One region of the Nonomuraea sp. NPDC001636 genome, then DNA from elsewhere that is predicted to be linked to it. Evidence: riboswitches for the same ligand, from Rfam matches in the RefSeq annotation. Region 1 holds a riboswitch; each other region holds the start of a gene.
The links. Region 1 has a riboswitch for cyclic di-AMP ahead of ABT158_RS14740 (C40 family peptidase). Riboswitches for the same ligand answer to the same signal wherever they lie in the genome.
Positions count from the first base shown of each region.

Region 2: linked by a shared signal. The riboswitch ahead of ABT158_RS08905 (C40 family peptidase) and the one ahead of ABT158_RS14740 (C40 family peptidase) in region 1 are both predicted to bind cyclic di-AMP.
Region 3: linked by a shared signal. The riboswitch ahead of ABT158_RS28845 (C40 family peptidase) and the one ahead of ABT158_RS14740 (C40 family peptidase) in region 1 are both predicted to bind cyclic di-AMP.

Region 1 covers NZ_JBEOZT010000006.1:134,596-139,229, reverse strand. Annotated here, with positions in the region: gene ABT158_RS14755 (NYN domain-containing protein) at 56-1,378, shown strand; gene ABT158_RS14750 (C40 family peptidase) at 1,511-2,437, shown strand; gene ABT158_RS14745 (hypothetical protein) at 2,554-2,784, opposite strand; cyclic di-AMP (ydaO/yuaA leader) riboswitch at 2,787-2,950, shown strand; gene ABT158_RS14740 (C40 family peptidase) at 3,111-3,554, shown strand; gene ABT158_RS14735 (gluzincin family metallopeptidase) at 3,761-4,594, shown strand; gene ABT158_RS14730 (M48 family metallopeptidase) at 4,606-4,634, shown strand, end outside.
Region 2 covers NZ_JBEOZT010000003.1:382,953-387,586, reverse strand. Annotated here, with positions in the region: gene ABT158_RS08915 (DUF2306 domain-containing protein) at 1-462, opposite strand, end outside; gene ABT158_RS08910 (NAD(P)-dependent alcohol dehydrogenase) at 644-1,636, shown strand; gene ABT158_RS08905 (C40 family peptidase) at 1,620-2,192, opposite strand; cyclic di-AMP (ydaO/yuaA leader) riboswitch at 2,223-2,384, opposite strand; gene ABT158_RS08900 (3-isopropylmalate dehydrogenase) at 2,484-3,530, shown strand; gene ABT158_RS08895 (branched-chain amino acid aminotransferase) at 3,729-4,634, shown strand, end outside.
Region 3 covers NZ_JBEOZT010000017.1:74,246-78,879, reverse strand. Annotated here, with positions in the region: gene ABT158_RS28855 (RDD family protein) at 1-1,080, opposite strand, end outside; gene ABT158_RS28850 (amino-acid N-acetyltransferase) at 1,166-1,735, opposite strand; cyclic di-AMP (ydaO/yuaA leader) riboswitch at 2,023-2,174, shown strand; gene ABT158_RS28845 (C40 family peptidase) at 2,181-3,227, shown strand; gene ABT158_RS28840 (helix-turn-helix domain-containing protein) at 3,254-3,466, opposite strand; gene ABT158_RS28835 (cytochrome P450) at 3,745-4,634, shown strand, end outside.

The DNA of each region.
Region 1 (4,634 bases):
GTACGCAAGAGCCGTACCCTTGTCTGAAAGGGCATGTCACGAAGGGACAAGTGGGATGAGTTCAGCGGGTGAAGGCCTGTCTCGCCCGCTTCCCGAGCAGGTGCGCCTCAACGTCGTCGACCTGGCCGCGCAGGTTCTCGGCACGATGCCCGCCGTCTCCGTGCCGCCGCCGCTGCGCGGCATCGCCAAGTTCGACCCGCGCAAGCGCGCCAAGCTGGGCAGCGCGCCGATCGCCGCGCAACTGGAGAACGACAAGAAGTTCCGCGAACTGGTCGCCGAGTCCGTCGCCGCCGGATGGCCCGAGCTGGTCGCCGCGCTGGCCGAGGGCAGTGTGCCGCCCGCCGCCGACCCCGTGCTGGTGGCTGCCGCAGCCTATCTCACCAGGCCCCCCGGCTGGGCGGAGATGATCGAAACCGCCCGCGCCGACCTGGAGCAGTCCGCCGTGGCGGCCGAGGGGTCCGAGCGCGAGGAGGCCGTGACGCGGCTGCGCGAGCAGCTGGCCGCCCAGAAGACCGCCGCCAAGGAGGAGGCCGACCGGCTGCGCGAGCAGATCAAGGCGGCCCGCGCCGAGAACTCCGATTTGCGGCGCAAGCTCCACGACGCCCGCGAGCGGGCCAAGGCCGCCACCCGCAGGGCCGAGGAGATGGAACAGGCCGCCGACGACGCCCGGCACGCCGCCTCCACCGCCGGCAACGCGGGCGAGGCCGAGCTGCGCCGCCTGCGCGAGCGCCTGGCCGACGTGGAGAGGCAGCTCGAAGCCTCCCGCCGGGCCGCCCGCGAGGGCCGCAGCATCGAGGACGCCCGCATCAGGGTGCTGCTCGACGCCCTTCAGGACGCCTCGGCCGGGCTGCGCAGGGAGCTGGCGCTGCCCACCACGATCAGCAGGCCCGCCGACTCGGTCGCGGCCAGCACCGGCGAGCGTCCAGGGGTGCGCGGCGTGCCCGCGCGGGCCCTGGCCGACGACGACCCGCAGCTCCTCGACCAGCTCCTGGCGCTGCCGCAGGTCCACCTGATCATCGACGGCTACAACGTCACGAAGACCGGCTACGGCACGCTCACCCTCGCCGACCAGCGCAACCGGCTGATGACCGGCCTCGGCGGGCTGGTCGCCCAGACCCGGGTCGAGGTGACGGTGGTCTTCGACGGCGCCGAGCTCAACGCGCCGGTGCAGGTGGTGGCGCCGCGCGGGGTGCGGGTGCTGTTCAGCGCGCCGGGCGAGATCGCCGACGACCTGATCCGCCAGCTCGTCCGGGCCGAGCCGCCCGGCCGGGCCATCGCCGTCGTCTCCTCCGACCGCGAGGTCGCCGAGTCCGTACGCCGGATGGGTGCCAGACCGGTTCCGTCGGGTCTGCTGCTGCGCCGGTTGGGCCGCGCATAAGTTACGAATTAGCACTATTGGCAAGACCCCACCCGCCACTTCTGTACTATTTCGCCCCAGGTGTAATCCCTGGGAGGCGACGCTGTGAGGTTTGGCCGGGTGACGGTGGCCGCGGGTCTCGCGATCGGACTGATGACGGTCCCGATGGGTGCGGCGCTCGCTGATCCCAAGCCCACTCTCAAACAGGCCAAGGCCAAGCTGGAGAAGCTGAACGACAAGGCCGACAAGGTCGTCGACCGGTACAACACGGCGACCGAGAACTATAAGAAGGCCAAGGACGCCTACACCAGGCTCAACGACCGCTACAAGCAGAAGCTGCAGACGGTCGCCGACCTCCGCGCCGAGATCATCAGGGTGGCGGTGGACTCGTACAAGCTGGGCGGGGACGTCACCTCCCTGCCCGGCATGGTCGGCGTCGAGGACCCCGAGAACCTGCTGGCCGGGCTGGCCATGGCCGGGCAGCTCTCGCGCGAGCGGCTGGAGAAGCTGGCCGCCTTCGACCGCGAGAACAAGGGGCTCAAGGCCGAGCGCGACAACGCCGAGACCGCGCTCGCCGACGCCGACAAGGAGCGGGACGCCGTCCAGCGGGAGCGGGCCGAGGTGCTGAAGCTGGTCGGCCAGCAGAAGAAGCTCCTGGACAAGCTGGGGGCCTACAACCCGGGCAACCCCAACAGCACCGGCATCAAGTACACCGGTCCCGCCTCGGGCAGCGCGGCGGCCGTGCTGAACTTCGCCTTCGCCCAGGTGGGCAAGCCGTACATCTACGGGGGCACGGGCCCGCGCGGCTACGACTGCTCAGGGCTGACCCAGGCCGCCTGGCGCGCCGCCGGCGTCTCACTGCCGCGTACGACGTGGCAGCAGTGGGCCTGGGGCGCGAGCCGCAAGGTGGACCTCAAGGACCTCCAGCCGGGTGACCTCATCTTCAGCGAGGGGCTCGGGCACGTCAGCATCTACGCGGGCGGCGGCAAGATCGTCCATGCGCCGCAGACGGGCGACGTCGTCAAGGTCGTCCGCCTGGCCGACTACGGCCGTCCGCTCGTCGGAGCCATCCGCCCCTGACCCGGCCCCCGCCCGAATCGCGGGCGGGTTCGGCGTGCCCATGACCGCTGGGGCGAACGGGACAAACGGCGCGAAAGTGCCCTGACAATCAGGTGTGCCGGGAAGTGTGAGAAGGGTCACAAATCCGTAACGGAACCCTCAGCTCCAACAGGGGTTTCACCCTTTACTTGCACCTTTATCTGATCTTTACAGGCCGTGTCTCCCTTTGCCAAATCTTGACCCCTCGGCGTAGTTTCTGGCGTCGCGGTCAGCAAGCCATGCGCACCGCGGATCGACATCGGTACCCCCGATGCGGACCGAATAAAAATCCAGCGGTCGCCGCCGATATCCCCGTTCAGCACCACCATCGGGCGGCGACCTGCCGAGTCCGTGCAGCCAGGAGGCACGGAGCCGGGGACCCAACGATCCCGTAATCCCCCGGGATCAGGGGTGAATCGGCGCGTCTTCGCGCCGTAGGGCGACTTCCAGGCCCGAATCCGTCAGCTAACCCGGTAGGCGTTCGTGGAAGACACAAGGAGAAATCCTGTCTACCTCCCTGCATAACCCCCGTCTGTCCCGTCTTGCCCTGAGGGGCGTCGCACTCACGATGACCGTGACGGCCGGAGGTGCGGTTCTCCATGCCGTACCGGCCGGGGCGCAGACGGCGAACGAATCGGCCGCCAGGCTCACCGCGGTGTCCAGCACCGCCAAGGCGGCCACCGCCAGGTCGGCCAAGTCGGCGAAGACCGTCAGGTCGGCCAGAGCCGCTCGGCAGACGTCGAAGGCCCGCAGGGCCGTCGCCGTCGCCAAGCACCAGGTCGGCGACCCGTACCGGTACGGGGCCACGGGCCCTGGTGCGTTCGACTGCTCCGGACTCGTCCAGTACGCCTGGAAGAAGGCCGGGGTGCGGCTCCCGCGCGTGGCGAGCAGCCAGTTCGCCCGCATCAAGCGCAAGGTCTCCTGGCGCAATCTCAAGCCGGGCGACCTGATGTTCTTCAACGGGCTGGGCCACGTCGGCATGTACGTCGGCCACGGCAAGATGGTCCATTCGCCGCGGACCGGCGAACGGGTGCGCATCGACAAACTGGGCGGATGGCGGAAGTCGTCGTTCGTCGGCGCGGTGCGTCCCGGCGCGTGACAACGGGCCCCGCCCGGACCCTCCCCGGTCCGGGCCGGGGCCTGTCGCATGCCCGGTCCCGTGCAGAGGCCGGTCCTGTGAAGTGGCCGGTCCCGTGCAGAGGCCGGTCCGGCGAAAGGGCCCGGCGTCGTGAAGGCCCGGCGCCCATGCGGGGCCCGGTATCGCGGAAGGGGCAGGCAGGGGCGTGGGCCTACTAGCATCGGGCCGTGTCCTCGCAGGTGCGTCCGTCCCTCCGCGGGCCGCGTCTGCTCCTCTCGGTCCTGCTGCTGTTGACGGCGGTGCTCGTGATCGCCGACGCGCCGCCCGCCGCCGTCCTGCCCGCCGGGGCGCGCGGGTTGTGGAGCGACGGCGGTCAGGTGGCCCGCGGCGCGCGGTCCGTGGTCGTGGGGCACCGCGCAGAGCCCGCCGTGCTCGCCGATCTGGCCCGCCGCGCCGACCTCGCCGGACGGCGGGTGTCCGCGATGCTCGGCCGGCCGGTGCGCGCGCTGGTCGTCGTGCCGGACTCCGACGCCGAGGCGGCCGGGCTGGCGGGCACGGGCCCGCTGGACGGGCTGGCCGCGGTGGCCGACGGCGCCAGGGTGATCGTCGTGCCCGGCTCGTTCGCCCGGCTCACCCCCACGGGACGCGACGTCGTCCTCACCCATGAGCTCACCCACGTCGCCGCGGGCACCGACGGGCTGCCCGTCTGGCTCTACGAGGGGTTCGCCGACTACGTGGCCTACCGCGACGCCGGGCTCCCCGTCCGGACGGCCGCCGCCGAACTGGCCGCCGACGTACGGGCCGGCCGACTGCCGAGCGAGTTGCCCGGACCTGCGGCTTTCGCCCCCACGGCCGCCGATCCCGGACGGCTCGCGCGGGCGTACCAGGAGGCCTGGATGGCGTGTCGCTTCCTCGCAGACCGGTTCGGTGACGGGACCCTGGTACGGCTCTACCGTGATGCCCGCGTGGCCGGCGTCGATCAGGCGCTCGCCTCCGTGGGGCTCACCGCCGGGACGCTGGCGGCACGGTGGCGCGAGTACGTACGAGAGCAGCTCGCGTGAAGGGGAGGCAGATGAGCGAGCGGAACGACCCGCCCCGGGA
Region 2 (4,634 bases), on a different contig from region 1:
GAGCCCGATCGCGTACCCGCGGGTCATCCAGGCGCGATGCCGGGCCACGTCGCGCCGCCGGATCGCGGCCAGGCCGAGCAGGAGGCAGGCGGCCATGGCCGTCCCGAACAGCAGCCGGAAGGCGGCCAGCAGCGTCCCGTCGCCGGCGGGAAGGTCGGAGAAGAGCGTCAGCCACACCCCCGACAGCGCCGCGACCAGCCCGCACGCCACCAGCACCCGCCCCGCAGCGCGGTGCCACCCCGGCCGCTTGGCCCGGAACCGGGCCTGGAACTGGAACGCGCCGAGGACGCAGAACACCAGGGAGGCCGGGATGTGCAGCAGCACCGGCACGGGCATGGCGAAGAAGCGCGCGTTGTCCGCCGTGACGGGGGCGCCGGCGGCCAGTTCGGTCAGCCGGAGTGCGCCGGCGACCAGCGGGACGACGCTGAGCGCGAGCAGCCCGGCGGGTGCGATCCATCTCATGCCTGAGAGCGTGCCGCCCGCGCCCGTGCCGGGGCATCGCGCGGACGGCCGGTCCTGGTTCGCACCATCGGCGGGCGGTCGGTCGTACTTTCGGCCATCGAGCCGTCGCCTTTCGACCGTTGAGCGTCCGCGCAGGTCACGCCCACACTGGCGGCACATCAGCGGCACGAGGGAGAAAACGATGAAGGCGTACGTCCTGCGCTCGTTCGGCTCGCCCGACCAGCTCGTCCTGACCGACGTCGAGCGGCCCGTGCCGCGCGATGACGAGGTGCTGGTCCGGGTGCGGGCCACGTCCGTGCAGCCCTACGACTGGCACTTCATGCGGGGGGAGCCCTACCTGGCCCGGGTCATGGGCGGCGGGGTCGGGCTGCGCCGGCCGCGCATCGCCGTCCTCGGGGCCGACGTGGCGGGGGAGGTCGAGGCGGCCGGGAAGGACGTCACGCTGTTCCGTCCCGGCGACGAGGTGTACGCGATGTCGCTGGGGGGCGGCTTCGGCGAGTACGTCTGCCTGCGGCAGGGCGAGGTGGCGGCCAAACCGGCGGGCCTGTCGTTCGAGCAGGCGGCGGCGGTGCCGATGGCGGCCAACACCGCGCTGATCGCGCTGCGCGACGAGGGACGCCTCCAGCCGGGCCAGAAGGTGCTGGTCAACGGCGCGTCCGGCGGCGTGGGCACGTTCGCCGTGCAGCTCGCCAAGGCGCTGGGGGCGCACGTCACGGGCGTGTGCAGCGGGCGGAACGCGGACCTGGTGCGCTCGCTCGGCGCGGACGACGTCATCGACCACACCAAGGAGGACTTCGCGGCCTCGGGGCGGCGCTTCGACCTGCTGCTCGACGTGGCGGGCGGCCGCCGGCTGCCGGACTGCCGCCGCGTGCTGACCAGGAAGGGCACGTACGTGCTGGTCGGCGGTCCGGCCGGCCGCTGGGTGCAGCCGGCCGGACGCATGTTCGCCGCGCTCGCGTCGGGGCCCTTCGTCCCGCAGCGGATCGTCAGGGCGGACGTCGTCCGCTGCGGGAGCAACAGGGCGAACCTGCTGACGCTGACCGGGTTGATCGAGCGGGGCGCGGTCACCCCGGTCATCGACCGGACCTTCCCCTTCGGCGAGCTCCCGGCGGCCGTCCGCTACCAGGAGGAGGGGCACGCCCCGGGGAAGGTCGTCGTCACAGGGTCGCGGTGAGCATGGCGGGGGCGGGGGCCTTCTGGAGCTGCTTGTAGTCGGCCCAGCGCTTGACGCCCTTGGGGTCGGGGCGAACCGCGCCGACGAAGGCCTGCCTGCGCCACTGCGACAGGCGTTCCTCCTTCACCACGTCGCCGGTGTGGGGGGAGTGGACCATGTAGCCGGGCTTGGAGATCATGCCGACGTGGCCGAGGCCGCTGAAGAACACCAGGTCGCCTGGCTTGAGGTCGTTCCAGGCGATCTTCCTGGAGAAGGCGCCGTACTGCTCCGCGGCGGTTCTGGGGAGCTCGATGCCGGCGTCCTCGTAGGCCCGGAGCATGAGGCCCGAGCAGTCGTAGCCCCGTTCGCTGGCGCCGCCCCACACGTACGGGGTGCCGCGCTTGTCCATGGCGTATTCGAGGGCGACCTTCCAGGCCGGTTTCGGCACGTGCCGTTCCTGGACCTGTTTCACCTGGGGGCCGGTGAGGGTGATGGAGGGGGTGGGGGCGGCCGGAGCGGCCGGAGCGGCGGGAGCCGCGGGGGCGGCAGGCATGAGACCTGCGGCGCCCGCTGCCACCGCCACAAGGATGGCGATGCTAGACAGGGGACTGTCCTTCCACGTGGCCGACCGGGTTAGCTGACGGGCTCGGGCCTGGAAGTAGCCCTACGGCGGTGCTCCTCGGGGGAGAGGCGCGGCCGATTCGCCCCGGGGGGAAAGATGGGTCCCCGGCTCCACGCAGCGGCTGCGTGGATTAGGCTCGTCGGACTCTAACGAAACGGTCAAAAGGTCGCAATCCCCCCAAAACGGATTGTCCGGTTGTTGAGATGATGTGTTCGTCAGCCGAGACGAGCCGGTAAGGTACCGCCCATGGAGTCGCGTAACATCCGCCTGGCCGTCATCCCCGGGGATGGCATCGGCGCCGAGGTCGTAGCCGAAGGGCTCAAGGTCCTGGAGGCCGTGGGCACGAAGATCGAGCCCACCCACTACGACCTGGGCGCAGCCCGCTACCACCGCACGGGCGAGACCCTGCCCGACGCGGTGCTCGAAGAGCTGCGCGGCTACGACGCGATCCTGCTCGGCGCCGTGGGCGACCCCAGCGTGCCGCCCGGCATCCTGGAGCGCGACCTGCTGCTCAAGCTCCGGTTCGAGTTCGACCACTACGTCAACCTGCGGCCGGTCAAGCTGTTCCCCGGCGTCGAGACCGCGCTGGCCGGCGCCACCGCCGAGCACATTGACATGGTCGTCGTCCGCGAGGGCACCGAGGGCCTCTACGCGGGCACCGGCGGCGTCATGCGCCGCGGCACGCCGCACGAGATCGCCACCCAGGAGTCGCTGAACACCGCCCACGGCGTCGAGCGCGTCGTGCGTTACGCCTTCCAGAAGGCTCAGTCGCGGCCCCGCAAGAAGCTCACGCTCGTCCACAAGACGAACGTGCTCACCTTCGCCGGCGACCTGTGGCAGCGCACGGTCAACCGCGTGGCCGCGGAGTTCCCCGACGTCACCACCGACTACAGCCACATCGACGCGGCCTCGATGTTCTTCGTCACCCAGCCCGAGCGCTTCGACGTGATCGTCACCGACAACCTGTTCGGCGACATCATCACCGACCTCGGCGCCGCGATCGCCGGCGGCATCGGCCTGGCGGCCAGCGGCAACATCAACCCCGAGCGCACCTCGCCGAGCATGTTCGAGCCGGTGCACGGCAGCGCGCCCGACATCGCCGGTCAGGGCAAGGCCGACCCGACCGCCACCATCCTGTCCGTGGGCATGCTCCTCGACCACCTCGGCCTGCACGCCGAGGCCGCCAAGGTCGAGCAGGCCGTGGCCGCCGACATCGCCGAGCGGGTGACCGGCCGCGCCGGCCGCACGACCAGCGAGATCGGCGACGCCATCGCCGCGCGAGTAGCCGGCTAGGACCGCCTAGCCCCGCACGCGCCTGGCGGTCCGGACACGGACTGCCAGGCGCTTTTCGCGTTCTTCGGGATTGAACCCCCCAAGTGCCTCTTGCCATCCCAAATCGCGAGACACTAGGAAGTACGAATACTGCTCGCGGGCAGTAGCTACCAGAATCAGCTTTCGAGTCGCAGATTCGTAGAGAGAAGGACCGTCGTCATGACCATCGCTCAGAAGCTCAGCTTCGACGTGCAGCATTCCGACCACGCTCGCACCGCGGCCGAGCGGGAGCAGGTACTGGCGAACCCCGGGTTCGGGCAGGTCTTCACCGACCACATGATCTCGATCGACTACACCGACGGCGAGGGCTGGCACGACGCCAGGCTCATGCCGTACGGGCCGCTCTCGCTCGACCCCGCGACCTCGGTCTTCCACTATGCGCAGGAGCTGTTCGAGGGCCTGAAGGCGTACCGGCAGATCTCCGGCTCGATCGCGACCTTCCGGCCGTACGCGAACGCCGCCCGCTTCAACCGCTCGGCCGAGCGCATGGCCATGCCCGAACTGCCGGAGGAGGCGTTCGTGGAGTCGCTGGAGCTGCTGGTCTCGGCCGACAAGGAGTGGGTGCCGACCACCGAGGGCCACAGCCTCTACCTGCGCCCGTTCATGTTCGCCACGCAGGCCGGGCTCGGCGTCAACTACCCGTCGAAGACCTACAAGTACATGGTGATCGCCTCGCCGGCGGCCTCGTACTTCAGCGGCGGCATCAAGCCCGTCTCGGTCTGGCTGTCCACCGAGTACACGCGCGCCGCGCCCGGCGGCACCGGCTTCGCCAAGTGCGGCGGCAACTACGCCGCCGCCTTCGTCGCCCAGCGCCAGGCCGTCGACAACGGCTGCGACCAGGTCGTCTGGCTCGACGCCCACAAGCACGAGTACGTCGAGGAGATGGGCGGGATGAACCTGTTCTTCGTCTTCGGCAACAAGCTCGTCACCCCGGCGCTCACCGGCACACTGCTGCCCGGCATCACCCGGGAGTCGATCCTGGAGATGGCCGGCGACCTCGGCCTGGAGACCGAGGAGCGGCTGATCTCGGTGGACGAGTGGGAGTCCGCCTGCGCCTCCGGCGAG
Region 3 (4,634 bases), on a different contig from region 1:
CCACTCCGCCAGGGGGGCCGGAGCGCCCGGAGGCTGCACGCCGACGGGCTGACCGTAGGGCTGGCCGTAACCGGGCTGGCCGTAGGGCTGCGACTGCTGCTGCTGGCCGTATGCCTGGCCGTACTGCTGCTGGTCGCCGTACTGCTGGCCGTAACCCTGCTGCTGGTCGCCGTACTGCTGCTGGGCGTAGCCGCCCTGCTGGCCGTACTGGGCGTCCTGGCCGTAGCCCTGCTGCTGGCCGTAGCCCTGCTGGCCGTACTGGGCCTCCTGGCCGTAACCCTGTTGCCCCGAGGCGGCCTGCTGGCCGTAGCCGGGCTGGGCGTACTGCTGGCCCGAGGACTGCGGCTGCTGGCCGTAGCCCTGCTGGCCCGAGGCGGCCTGCTGGCCGTACTGGGCGTCCTGGCCGTAGCCCTGCTGCTGGCCGTAGTCGGGTAGCGACTGCGGCTGCTGCCCGTACTGCGGCTGCTGGCCGTAGCCCTGCTGGCCCGAGGCGGCCTGCTGACCGTACTGGGCCTCCTGGCCGTAACCCTGCTGACCCGGAGCGGCCTGCTGGCCGTAGCCGGGCTGGGCGTACTGCTGGCCGGAGGCGGGCTGCTGGCCGTAACCCTGCTGGCCGTACTGGGCCTCCTGGCCGTAGCCGGGCTGCGTGTACTGCTGGCCCGAGGACTGCGGCTGCTGGCCGTAACCCTGCTGGCCCGAGGCGGCCTGCTGGCCGTACTGGGCCTCCTGGCCGTAGCCGGGCTGCGTGTACTGCTGGCCCGAGGACTGCGGCTGCTGACCGTAGCCCTGCTGCTGGCCGTAGCCCTGCTGACCCGGGGCGGCCTGCTGGCCGTACTGGGGCTGCTGGCCGTAGCCCTGCTGCTGGCCGTACTGCTGCTGTTGCTGGCCGTACTGCTGTTGCTGGCCATAGCCCTGTTGCTGCTGCTGACCGTACGGGGGCTGGCCGAAGGCATCGTCCGCCCGGTAGCCGACCACAGTCACGTCCGGGTCGGGCTCACCGGGCCGACGGCCGTGGTGCTGACCGTACTCGGGGTTCTCGCCGGAATCGTCCTGTGGGTACGGCGGCTGTCCGGTGCTCACCGTGTCACCTCGCTTCGAGTGCGCATGTGGCACGTGTCAGGACACATGCCTGTGCTGCCCAACGTATCGACATAGGTATCAACAATCACCTTTCCAAGTGGTCAAGGTCCGCGTCACCCGATGTCAGATGCAGCAGCATGCGGGTGTTGCCAAGGGTGTTCGGTTTGACGTGTTCCAGATCAAGGAACTCCGCCACACCCTCGTCGTACGAGGCCAGCAACTCGGCGTAGACCTCGGGTGAGACCGGTGTGCCCTGGATGGGGCGGAAACCGTGCCTCGCGAAGAAGTCGACCTCAAAAGTCAGACAGAATACACGCCGCAGCCCCAGATCCTTCGCCTGCCGGACGAGTGCCGAGACGATCCGCCGCCCCACACCCAGCCCCCGGCACGCGGGATCGACGGCCACCGTACGGACCTCGGCGAGGTCCTCCCAGAGCACGTGGAGCGCGCCGCAGCCGACGACCTCCCCGTCCCGCTCGGCCACCCAGAACTCCTGGACGTCCTCGTACAGCGTGACCGTGGCCTTCTCCAGGAGCCGCGGCCCCGCGCCCGCGTAGGTGTCCACGAGACGCCTGATCGCACGCACGTCGGGCGTGCGCGCACGCCTGACCACGACCGCGGTCTCGGGGACTGCCACTTCGGCCACCTGCTCCATGGCTCTCCAGGGTACAGATCTCATTACGGCTCGGCCCTAAATCCCACGTCTCGGGCATCTCATCACATCCCGTGGTCAGGTGAACACGCGCCGACTTGGAGCTTTCCTCCAGACCTCAGCACCCCGAATGCTGGACAAAAGGTGCAGAAGCCCGCTTCCGTACGGCTACCCACGAGATCACCTTGTGACCCTTCAGTTGTGAAACCTCTACAGACTCGGCAGTTCCGGTTGAGCGTGAACCCGGAGTGCATTAGTGTCCAGCGACGATGTTCTCCGCGTAATGCGCGCGGAAAGACACGCCCAATTCCCGCAAGGGAAGCCGGGGAACCAACGGCGGCGAGCACTTGGCGCCACCACTTGGGGTGAATCCGACCATCTCGGTAGGGCTGCTCCGGCCCGAACCCGTCAGCTAACCCGGCCGGCGTCGATGAGAGGAGCTCGGTTGGTGAAGCGGACGTTCGACCGCTCGGGGAGGTCCGGGGGCAGGCACGCCCGCCCCCAGGAGCAGGCCGGGCGCGCACGCCGCCTCGGCGTCATCGGCGTCACCGTCGCCGCGATGCTGTTCGCCGTCCCCGTCGGTTCCGCCGCCGCCGACCCGAAGCCGTCGCTCTCCGAGCTCTCCGACCAGGTGGAGAAGCTGCACGAAGAGATCGAGACGCTGGCCGAGCAGTACAACGAGCAGCGCGAACGGCTGAAGGCCGCCCAGAAGGCCAACGACTCCGCCCAGAAGATCCTGGCCACCAGCGAGTCCGACCTGGCCGCCAAGCGCGCCAGGGCCTCGCTGCTCGCCCAGAACGCCTACATCACCGGCGGCCTGGACAAGGCCCTGGCCTTCGCCCAGTCCGGCGACCCCGAGACCTTCCTCGACCGGGCCGCGACCACGTACGCGCTCGAACAGCAGCAGGGCGAGGAGGTCAACCAGCTCGCCAGGGCCATGGAGGCCGCCGAGCGGGCCAGGGCCGGCGCCAAGACCCGCATCGCCGAGGTCCAGAAGATCGTCACCGATCTGGAGGGCAAGCGCTCGAAGATCACCAAGCTGGTCACCAAGGTCGAGAGCAACCTCTACCGGCGGGCCGTCGGCGAGGCGGGCCGTCCCGGCACCCGGGCCGTACGCGTCAACCTGCCGGTCATCGGCTCCGGCAAGGCCGCCCAGGCCGTCAAGTGGGCCCTGACCCAGCAGCTCAAGCCGTACGTGTGGGGCGCCGAGGGGCCGCGCTCCTACGACTGCTCCGGCCTGGTGATGGCCGCCTACCAGCGTGTGGGCATCTCGCTCCCCCACTACACCGGCGACCAGTGGACGGCCGGCACGCACATCACCAGCCGCGACCAGCTGCGCCCCGGCGACCTGGTGTTCTTCTACACCGACCTGCACCACGTCGGCATCTACATCGGCGGCGGCATGATGGTCCACGCCCCGCGCACGGGTGACGTCGTGCGGGTCGCCCCGATCGGCGGGCGGCCGTTCGCCGGCGGCGTGCGCATCGCGGACTGACCGGCGCCCCACTTCACCCAGCGCCGCTAGATGAGCTGGCGGCGCGCCGCCCATGCCACGGCCTCGATCGCCGTGGCCACGCCGATGCGGTCGCAGATGCCCCTCAGCCTGCGCCGTACGGTCCGTCCGCTGATGTCCAGCCGCCTGCCGACCCGATCGACGGTCACCCCCCTGGCCAGCTCGGCCAGTAACGCCAAATCCGCGTGGCTCAGCTCGACGCCTTCTGTGAGCACATCCACCGGGAGCCCTCCCCCCAACAGCAGAACTCGGACCTTTCAGGCGAAGCAAAGCCGCTCGTCTCGGTGAAGGTAAACGCATCGCGGAAAGGTCGTCAAGCGCCACAATCGGCGCCCTTGACCAGTGCTATTGACATGATCACTTATATGTGACGTACTCCGCATATGTTGGCACGCCGTGGTCCGCTATGAACGGTCCAAACGATCAATTCGGCGGCCCGGTTCCACCTCCGATGAGCGCCACCGACGTGCTGGGTTTTGATCCCTCGGATCCGCAATTTGTGCGCGATCCGTACGTCCGATATCGCGAGCTGCGAGCCGCCGGGCCGATCTTCAGAACGCGCGGCGGGCTGCTCGTCGTGACCACGTACGAGTTGTGCGCGGCCGTGCTGCGCGACCCCGGGTTCGGTCACGGAACGTCCCCGCCGGCGCAGGAAGAGGCAGGTCAGCCCGGCAGGTCGTTCCTGCTCATGGACCCGCCCGAGCACACCCGGTTGCGTGCTCTGGTCAGCCGCGCGTTCACGCCGCGCATGGTGGCCCGCCTCAGGCCGCGGATCGAGGAGATCACCGCCGACCTGATCGGGCGGCTGCCGGAGGAGCCGGAGCTGATTTCCGGCTTCGCGTACCCGCTGCCGGTGATGGTGATCAGCGAGATGCTCGGGGTGCCGCCGGAGGACCACGACCGCTTCCGCGGATGGAGCGAGGCCCTTGCCCGCGGACTTGACCCGATGCTGACAGACGCCCTCATGTCGGAAACGGAGCGTTCCAGGAACGAGTTCCGCGACTACTTCCGCCACCTGATCGCGCGGCGGCGCGAGCGTCCCGGCGAGGACCTCCTGAGCGCCCTCGCACACGTCGAGGAGCTCACCGAGGCCGAGTTGCTGGCGACCTGCGTGCTGCTGCTCGTGGCCGGCCACGAGACCACCGTCAACCTCATCGCGAACGGCGTGCTGAACCTGCTGCGGCACGGCCTGCTGCACCTCGCCGCCGAGCGGCCGAGGGAGGTGGTGGAGGAGGTGCTGCGCTTCGATCCGCCGGTCCAGCTCACCTCCAGGATCGCGCTGGAGGACCGGGAACTGGGCGGGACGCCGGTGCCCGCGGGCTCGGCCGTGCTCGTGCCGATCGGCGCGGCCAATCGCGACCCGGCCGCGTTCGCCGATCCCGACCGGTT